DNA from 3 places in the Pedobacter sp. B4419 genome. Region 3 is predicted to be linked to each of the others. Evidence: riboswitches for the same ligand, from Rfam matches in the RefSeq annotation. Region 3 holds a riboswitch; each other region holds the start of a gene.

Evidence for each region. A riboswitch is a leader RNA that binds a small molecule or an ion and turns the genes downstream of it on or off. The one in region 3 is predicted to bind S-adenosylmethionine.
Region 1: linked by a shared signal. The riboswitch ahead of metH (methionine synthase) and the one ahead of AC570H_RS06750 (peroxiredoxin family protein) in region 3 are both predicted to bind S-adenosylmethionine.
Region 2: linked by a shared signal. The riboswitch ahead of AC570H_RS05695 (O-acetylhomoserine aminocarboxypropyltransferase/cysteine synthase family protein) and the one ahead of AC570H_RS06750 (peroxiredoxin family protein) in region 3 are both predicted to bind S-adenosylmethionine.

What each region holds. Positions count from the first base shown of each region.
Region 1 covers NZ_JCASSL010000002.1:2,091,591-2,093,857, forward strand. The annotation lists gene metH (methionine synthase) at 1-1,068, opposite strand, end outside; SAM riboswitch class I at 1,190-1,290, opposite strand; gene AC570H_RS20575 (Bax inhibitor-1/YccA family protein) at 1,407-2,150, opposite strand; gene AC570H_RS20580 (hypothetical protein) at 2,189-2,267, opposite strand, start outside.
Region 2 covers NZ_JCASSL010000001.1:1,425,658-1,427,924, reverse strand. The annotation lists gene AC570H_RS05700 (trans-sulfuration enzyme family protein) at 1-246, shown strand, start outside; SAM riboswitch class I at 436-548, shown strand; gene AC570H_RS05695 (O-acetylhomoserine aminocarboxypropyltransferase/cysteine synthase family protein) at 839-2,161, shown strand; gene AC570H_RS05690 (homoserine O-acetyltransferase family protein) at 2,231-2,267, shown strand, end outside.
Region 3 covers NZ_JCASSL010000001.1:1,664,237-1,666,503, forward strand. The annotation lists gene AC570H_RS06745 (transferrin receptor-like dimerization domain-containing protein) at 1-546, opposite strand, end outside; gene AC570H_RS06750 (peroxiredoxin family protein) at 717-1,310, opposite strand; SAM riboswitch class I at 1,404-1,508, opposite strand; gene AC570H_RS06755 (dihydrofolate reductase family protein) at 1,760-2,267, shown strand, end outside.

The DNA of each region.
Region 1 (2,267 bases), on a different contig from region 3:
CTCTCCTACGTTTACGAAAATGCTTTCGGGGGTGATGGTTACGGGTTCCAAACCGCTCAAACGCAGGTAAGGCTCAACCGTAGGAATTTGTCTCGGCTGAGATTTTCTTGCCTTTTCGGCAATGCAGCCAATGTGTTCTGGCGTAGTGCCACAACAGCCACCCACAATGTTTACGAAACCCGAGGTGATAAAATCATCAACCAGGTGCGCCGTTTCATGTGGCATTTCATCATAGGCTCCAAATTCGTTTGGCAAACCGGCATTAGGGTAGGCCGAAACATAACAAGTTGCCTTGGCAGCCAGTTCTTCAATGTGCGGACGCATTTCTTTGGCGCCCAAGGCACAGTTAAAGCCAACACTTAAAGGCTGGGCATGGCTGATGGAATTTAGAAAAGCCTCTGCCGTTTGGCCAGAAAGCGTTCTTCCAGAAGCATCGGTAATGGTTCCCGAAATCATGATTTCGAGCTTGCGGCCCACTACTTCTTCATATTGCTTAATAGCTGCAATAGCTACTTTGGCATTTAAGGTGTCGAATATGGTTTCGATGAGCAATAGGTCTGAACCACCGTCAACCAATCCTCTGATCTGCTCGTAGTAGGCATCATACAACTGGTCGAAGGTAATGGCCCTATAACCCGGATCGTTTACATCTGGAGAAAGGGAAAGCGTACGGTTGGTTGGACCAATGGCACCGGCTACAAAACATTGTCTGCCTGGGTTTTTGGCCATAAATTCCAGCACGGCTTCTTTGGCTACCCGGGCACCTTCAAAACTCAATTCGTAAGAAAGGTCTTCCATCTGGTAGTCGGCCATAGAAATACGTTGGGTACTGAAGGTATTGGTTTCGATGATATCGGCACCAGCCTGCAAATACTCAAGGTGAATGGCTTTGATGATATCCGGGCGCGTGATATTGAGCAAATCGTTATTGCCTTTTACATCACAAGGATGATTTGCAAAACGTTCGCCCCTAAAATCTTCTTCGCTTAGGATATAACGTTGTATCATCGTGCCCATGGCACCATCTATAATTAAGATCCTTTTCTCTAACTCTTCTCTAATGTTCATTAAGTATGGCGTATTGAGATATGGGTATAGCGCTTACCTAGAGAAATATCGCTTTACGCAATACGCTATACTCTAATCTAATGTTGGCTTATCTCGAAAAGTCGGGCTATATTTTGACTTTAACTTATCTTTTTCTGATTAACAGAATAGAATTTAGCACCTTGTCAGCACAGGTTGCTAAGACTTCGCAGGGTCTAATCCCTCCATCTTTCTTAATAAGCAGTACAAAAATGCAACAATGCAACATCAATTCCAAAAATATCGTGTCGAAACCAAATAAAATTACAAAGGCCATGCAAATGTGCATGGCCTTCGATATAATGTTTTGATTGTGGCGCTTATCTTCTGCCGCCGAAAATGCGCAACAGGTAAAGGAAAATGTTGATGAAATCGAGGTAAAGCGACAAAGCAGCCATAATGGCTAATTTCTTTGTGTCTGTTGCTACCATCTGATCGCCGTTTTCTTCAATGCCCATACCAATTCTTTTGATCTTTTGTACATCATAAGCTGTTAAGGCTGTAAATATCGCAATGCCGATAAAAGCCATTACCAAGCTAAACTGTTCGCTTTTGATGAACATGTTTAATATCCCTGCAATAAACAAACCAACTACGCCAATCATTAAGATCGGGCCGAACTTGCTAAGGTCTACGTCAGTGGTATAACCTAAAAAGGCCATTATACCGAAAATACCGGCTGCTGCCGCGAAGCAACTGATTACCGAAGCACTGGTGTAGATCAGCAAAATAAAGCTCAAGCTAACACCTAGCAATACAGAGAATAATACAAATACGGTTAATAACGCGCCATAAGAAAGCTTGTTAAAGCCGGCCCCCATTAAAATTACGAGACCAAGTGGCGCAAACATAGCAATATAGCCAAAAATAGTTCTTTGGCCTGTTTCAAAATTGATCAGGTAAGAAAGCGCTTCTGCAGAATTAGAAATAAATAAAGCGGCAAAAGTAGAAATAGCCAGTGCCACAAACATCCAAAGGAATACATTGGCAAAGAATTTTTTAGAGATCGATCGCTCTTGTACAAAGACCGATTTATCTTGGTATTGATAATTTTCTTGTTCCATTTTTTTAGTTGAAAATAATGTAGGTTAAAAATACGGTTTTAATTTAATCTTTTTGTCAAGAGTTCTTCCACTTTTTTGTAAAACTGTAGCGGTTTGAGCTTTCTCCAGTGCATTTCG
Region 2 (2,267 bases), 240 kb from region 3:
GATTTTGGAGGGATGCTTTCCATTTTGGTAAAGGGTGATGCGGCAAAAGCCAGAACCGTAGTCAACAATGTGCATTTGTTTGCACAGGCTACTAGTTTGGGAGGCGTAGAAAGCTTAATCGAGCATCGTGCCTCTGTTGAAGGTCCGGATACCAAAACCCCACAAAATTTAATTCGGGTGTCGGTTGGCCTAGAACATATCGACGATTTGATTGCCGATTTGGATCAGGCACTGGATAAGATTTAGCAATTGAAACTAAACTATCGATCCTTAAACTAAGGACCATACACCAACAAAGTATACACATTAAACCTTAGCTATCAGCAATTTAAAAATAAATCGAAATTTTATTTTGCAGTTTCTTAAATTTTCTCATACCTTTGAAACATTATTCGGCGAAAGCTGAATTTCCAAGTCAATATCTTTTTAAGATTTGATTTATAAAGAAGTGGCGAGAGACAGGCTCTTTGACCCACTGGCAACCCTCCCTAACGGAGAAGGTGCCAATTCCTGGCCGGGCAACATGGTGTTGTTTGGAAATATAAATTGAAGAAAATGAAAAAGTTCAATTCACCATCGCTCCTTAGCGAAAACCCAAGTTCAAAACCCAACAGGTCGGTTTCATTTTTAAATGTAAATCAGTTTTGCTGTAACCCTCAGTTGATGTGTTGTATGTGCTGTCGCATATACTAAGCACAAAATTCTTCCCCTTTGTTTTTCAATCTGGAAGGCCTCGAAAAATCGAGGTACGCTGATCGCTAATGCTGGATTTAAGCCAAAAAGCTTCGCCACATTCGAAATTACAACATTTCAATTTTACAATTAAAACTTAGAAACCATGTCAACTTCATATAAATTCGAAACCCTGCAGCTACACGCTGGACAAGAAATAGACCCTACAACCGGCTCGAGAGCCGTACCTATCTATCAAACCACTTCCTATGGCTTTAAAAATTCTGAACACGGCGCCAACCTGTTCGCGCTAAAGGAATTTGGTAACATCTATACCCGTTTAACCAATCCTACTACAGATGTATTCGAAAAGAGAATTGCGGCTTTAGAAGGAGGCGTTGCTGCCTTAGCGGTTGGATCTGGACAAGCGGCCCAATTTATTGCCCTAAACAATATTTTACAGGCCGGAGATAACTTTGTATCTTCAAATCACCTTTATGGTGGTAGCTACAATCAGTTTAAAGTAGCATTTAAACGTTTAGGCATCGAAACCCGTTTTGCCAACGGCGATGATCCTGTAGACTTTGAAGCCAAAATTGATGGCAATACCAAAGCCATTTATGTAGAAACCATTGGCAATCCCTCTTTCAGCATTCCTGATTTTGAAAAGATCGCTGCTATCGCTAAAAAACATGATTTGCCTTTAGTGGTTGACAATACTTTTGGCGCAGCAGGTTACTTGTTCAAGCCATTAGAACATGGCGCTAACGTAGTGGTGCAATCTGCTACCAAATGGATTGGCGGTCATGGCACGAGCATTGGCGGCGTAATTGTAGATGGTGGCAACTACAACTGGGGCAACGGCAAGTTTTTTCAATTCATAGAACCATCAGAAGGCTACCATGGCTTGATTTTCGATGATGTTTTCGGACAAGATGGCCCTTTTGGCAATATCCAGTTTATTATCCGTGCCCGTGTAGAAGGCCTTCGCGATTTTGGTCCGGCATTGGCTCCTTTCAATTCTTTCTTATTGATCCAAGGTTTGGAAACGCTCTCGCTACGCGTACAACGCCATGTAGAAAATGCATTGGCTTTGGCTACCTGGCTAGAAAACCATCCGGCTGTTGCCAAGGTTAACTATCCGGGCCTAGAAAGCAGTCCATATCATGCCAATGCCAAAAAATACCTGCGTAATGGATTTGGCGCCGTACTTTCATTCGAGCTGAATGGCGAGAAGGAACATGCAACAGCTTTGGTTGACAGCTTAAAATTGGTTAGCCATTTGGCCAATGTAGGCGATGCCAAAACACTGATCATCCAGCCATCAGCCACTACGCACCAGCAATTGAGCATCGACGAGCAGCTTACAGCCGGTGTTACGCCGAACCTGCTGCGTGTTTCTGTCGGCATCGAACATATCGATGACATCATCGCCGATTTTGAGCAAGCTTTTTCAGTTGTCAATGAACAGTTAGCCGTTTACAATTAACCTTATAATATCCAAACTTAAACCTTCCAACCTTAGCACATCCAACTTTATATATACTACCAACAAAAAATGAGTACTACATCCACATATAAACACCCTAAGATCT
Region 3 (2,267 bases):
GCCGTATTTGGCAATTACGATTTTTCCTTTTACATCGATGCCTAGCTTAGCCAGTTGCGCATAATCATCTGGAAGTCCATAGTTTACAAATACCAACTCGCCTGTTACATCGCCATCAGCACCCCAGGCATTGTAGGTTGGCAACTGCCCTTCCTGTTCTGAGGTAGAATCTTCGGCAAAAGCAGGTTCTTGAAGTTGAGCAGTGTATTTATTTGGATAGGTTAATTCTAGCAGGCGTGTTTTGGGCGTTGGAAATAATACCTGATATGTTTCGATGCGGGCATCCCAGCCATAATCCTTAAATTTTTGAAGCACCGCCTGTGCTACGGCTTTGCCTCCAGCCGAACCCAAGTGATGCGGACGCGCAGCCAGTTCTTTGATGTTTTGGCCAATTCTGACATTGCTCAACCGCTGATCAAAATCCTTTTCTGTCTGTAGCTGCTGATTAGTCGCATGAGCAGTAAACCCTTTTAGCGTTGGAGTTTGTGCATAAGTAAATTGATAACCGGCAAGGCATAGCGCGGCCAGTATCCCTATTTTTTTCATAAAGATTGTGTGTTTTTGAATTAAAATGTAACCTTGGAATTTAGCTAACAGCGTCTCTTAACGAGCTGATGATGGAGTAAGAATTTTCGATAGGTAAACCTGATTTAATTTATGATTAATTATCGATCAGACAACTTCCGGCAATTGCCTGATCGATTAGGTTATTTTAGTTAAAGTGATGCTTTTAAAGCAGGTTTAGCAGTCAATGAGTCGATTACTTTTACCATCTCCTTAAATTCATTTGCATCGTATAAGCGGGTAAGGAAAACTATTTTACCGTTCTGGTCAATCACTACATTACGGGTAACACCTGCTTTTTTCTGCGCAAAGTGACCGAATATCTCTGCACCTGGATCTAATGCCAAAGGATAGCTCACCTGTATATCTTGGCGGAACTTCTTTACGGTTTCCAAAGGTTCGTCACGATCTACGCCAATTAGTACCAGGTTTTTATCCTTGTAAGCTTTCCAAACATCTTGTTCTAAATGTGGCATCTCTTTGCGGCATACGCTACACCAGCTGGCGGTAAATTGCAGGACCACTACTTTGCCCTTGAGCTGGGTTAAAGAAGTTTTTTTTCCGTTGTCGAGTAGCAATTCAAAATCTGTTGGCGCCTGATCGCCAACCTTAACCAGGTAGCCTCTATCATTGTCGACAGCAGTTATTTGGTTCGAATCTTTAGTTTGTGCAGCGGCAGTTAGGCTAGCGCTCAAGCCTGCCATCAGGATTGCGCTAAAAAACAATTTGGATCTGTTGAGTTTCATCACTTATTAGAATTAATTTTTCGGTAAAAAAACTGAAAACGCTTATTCAAACAGACATGGGTTAAGCCAGGAAGGCAACAAGCAGCAAATGCCATCTTATCGTTCTTCTTCATAAGAAGCTGGAATTAGCACCTTTCACCTTTGGTAGAGGTTGCTAAGACTTCATTGGGTCCTTCCCTCCGTCTTTCTGGATAAGTATAAATCAGTACGTTTTGTAAAACACTGCAAACATACAATTAATATTTTATAAAGTCTATAGAATTAGTAGTCTTTTTAAAATTAACAAATCCGTGACTAAATGAGGAGGATTATTAAGGAACTCCAAACGCGCTATAAAATCGTTGCCTATCTTTTGCCTTGGTCTAAAACACCCTCATATTGTCGTGATTGCACGTCACCCATATACCTTATCTCCTTTAGATTTGTATAACTAATTAATTGAAAGCAACATGAGAAAGATCAGAATTTTCGAACATATTTCGCTAGATGGCGTGATAGAGCATGACGGAGACTATACCTATGGCGCATGGACTACACCTTATAGAAGCCCTGCAGGTGCAACTATGCTTTTTGAAGCATACGGGCCAAACTTTGACCTGCTACTTGCCCGCAAAACCTATGATATATTTAGTGGCTTCTGGCCTAATGCCGGAGATTTCCCAATGGCTAATGCCATAAATGCCGCAACGAAATACATCGCAACCCACAGACCAGAGAGCTTGGAATGGGGCCCGGTAAAAGATTTGGGTGATGATGTGATCAGTACAATTCAAGAACTCAAATCGACAGATGGTCCCGACCTGATCGTAGTAGGAAGTTCTACACTCACTTCCCTATTGCTTGACAAGGGGCTGGCCGACGAAGTTGTGCTCATCACCTACCCCGTTTTGCTCGGTAAAGGTAAACGCTTATTGGCAGATAGTATTGATGCTCGGGAACTGGTTTTTGTAGATTCGA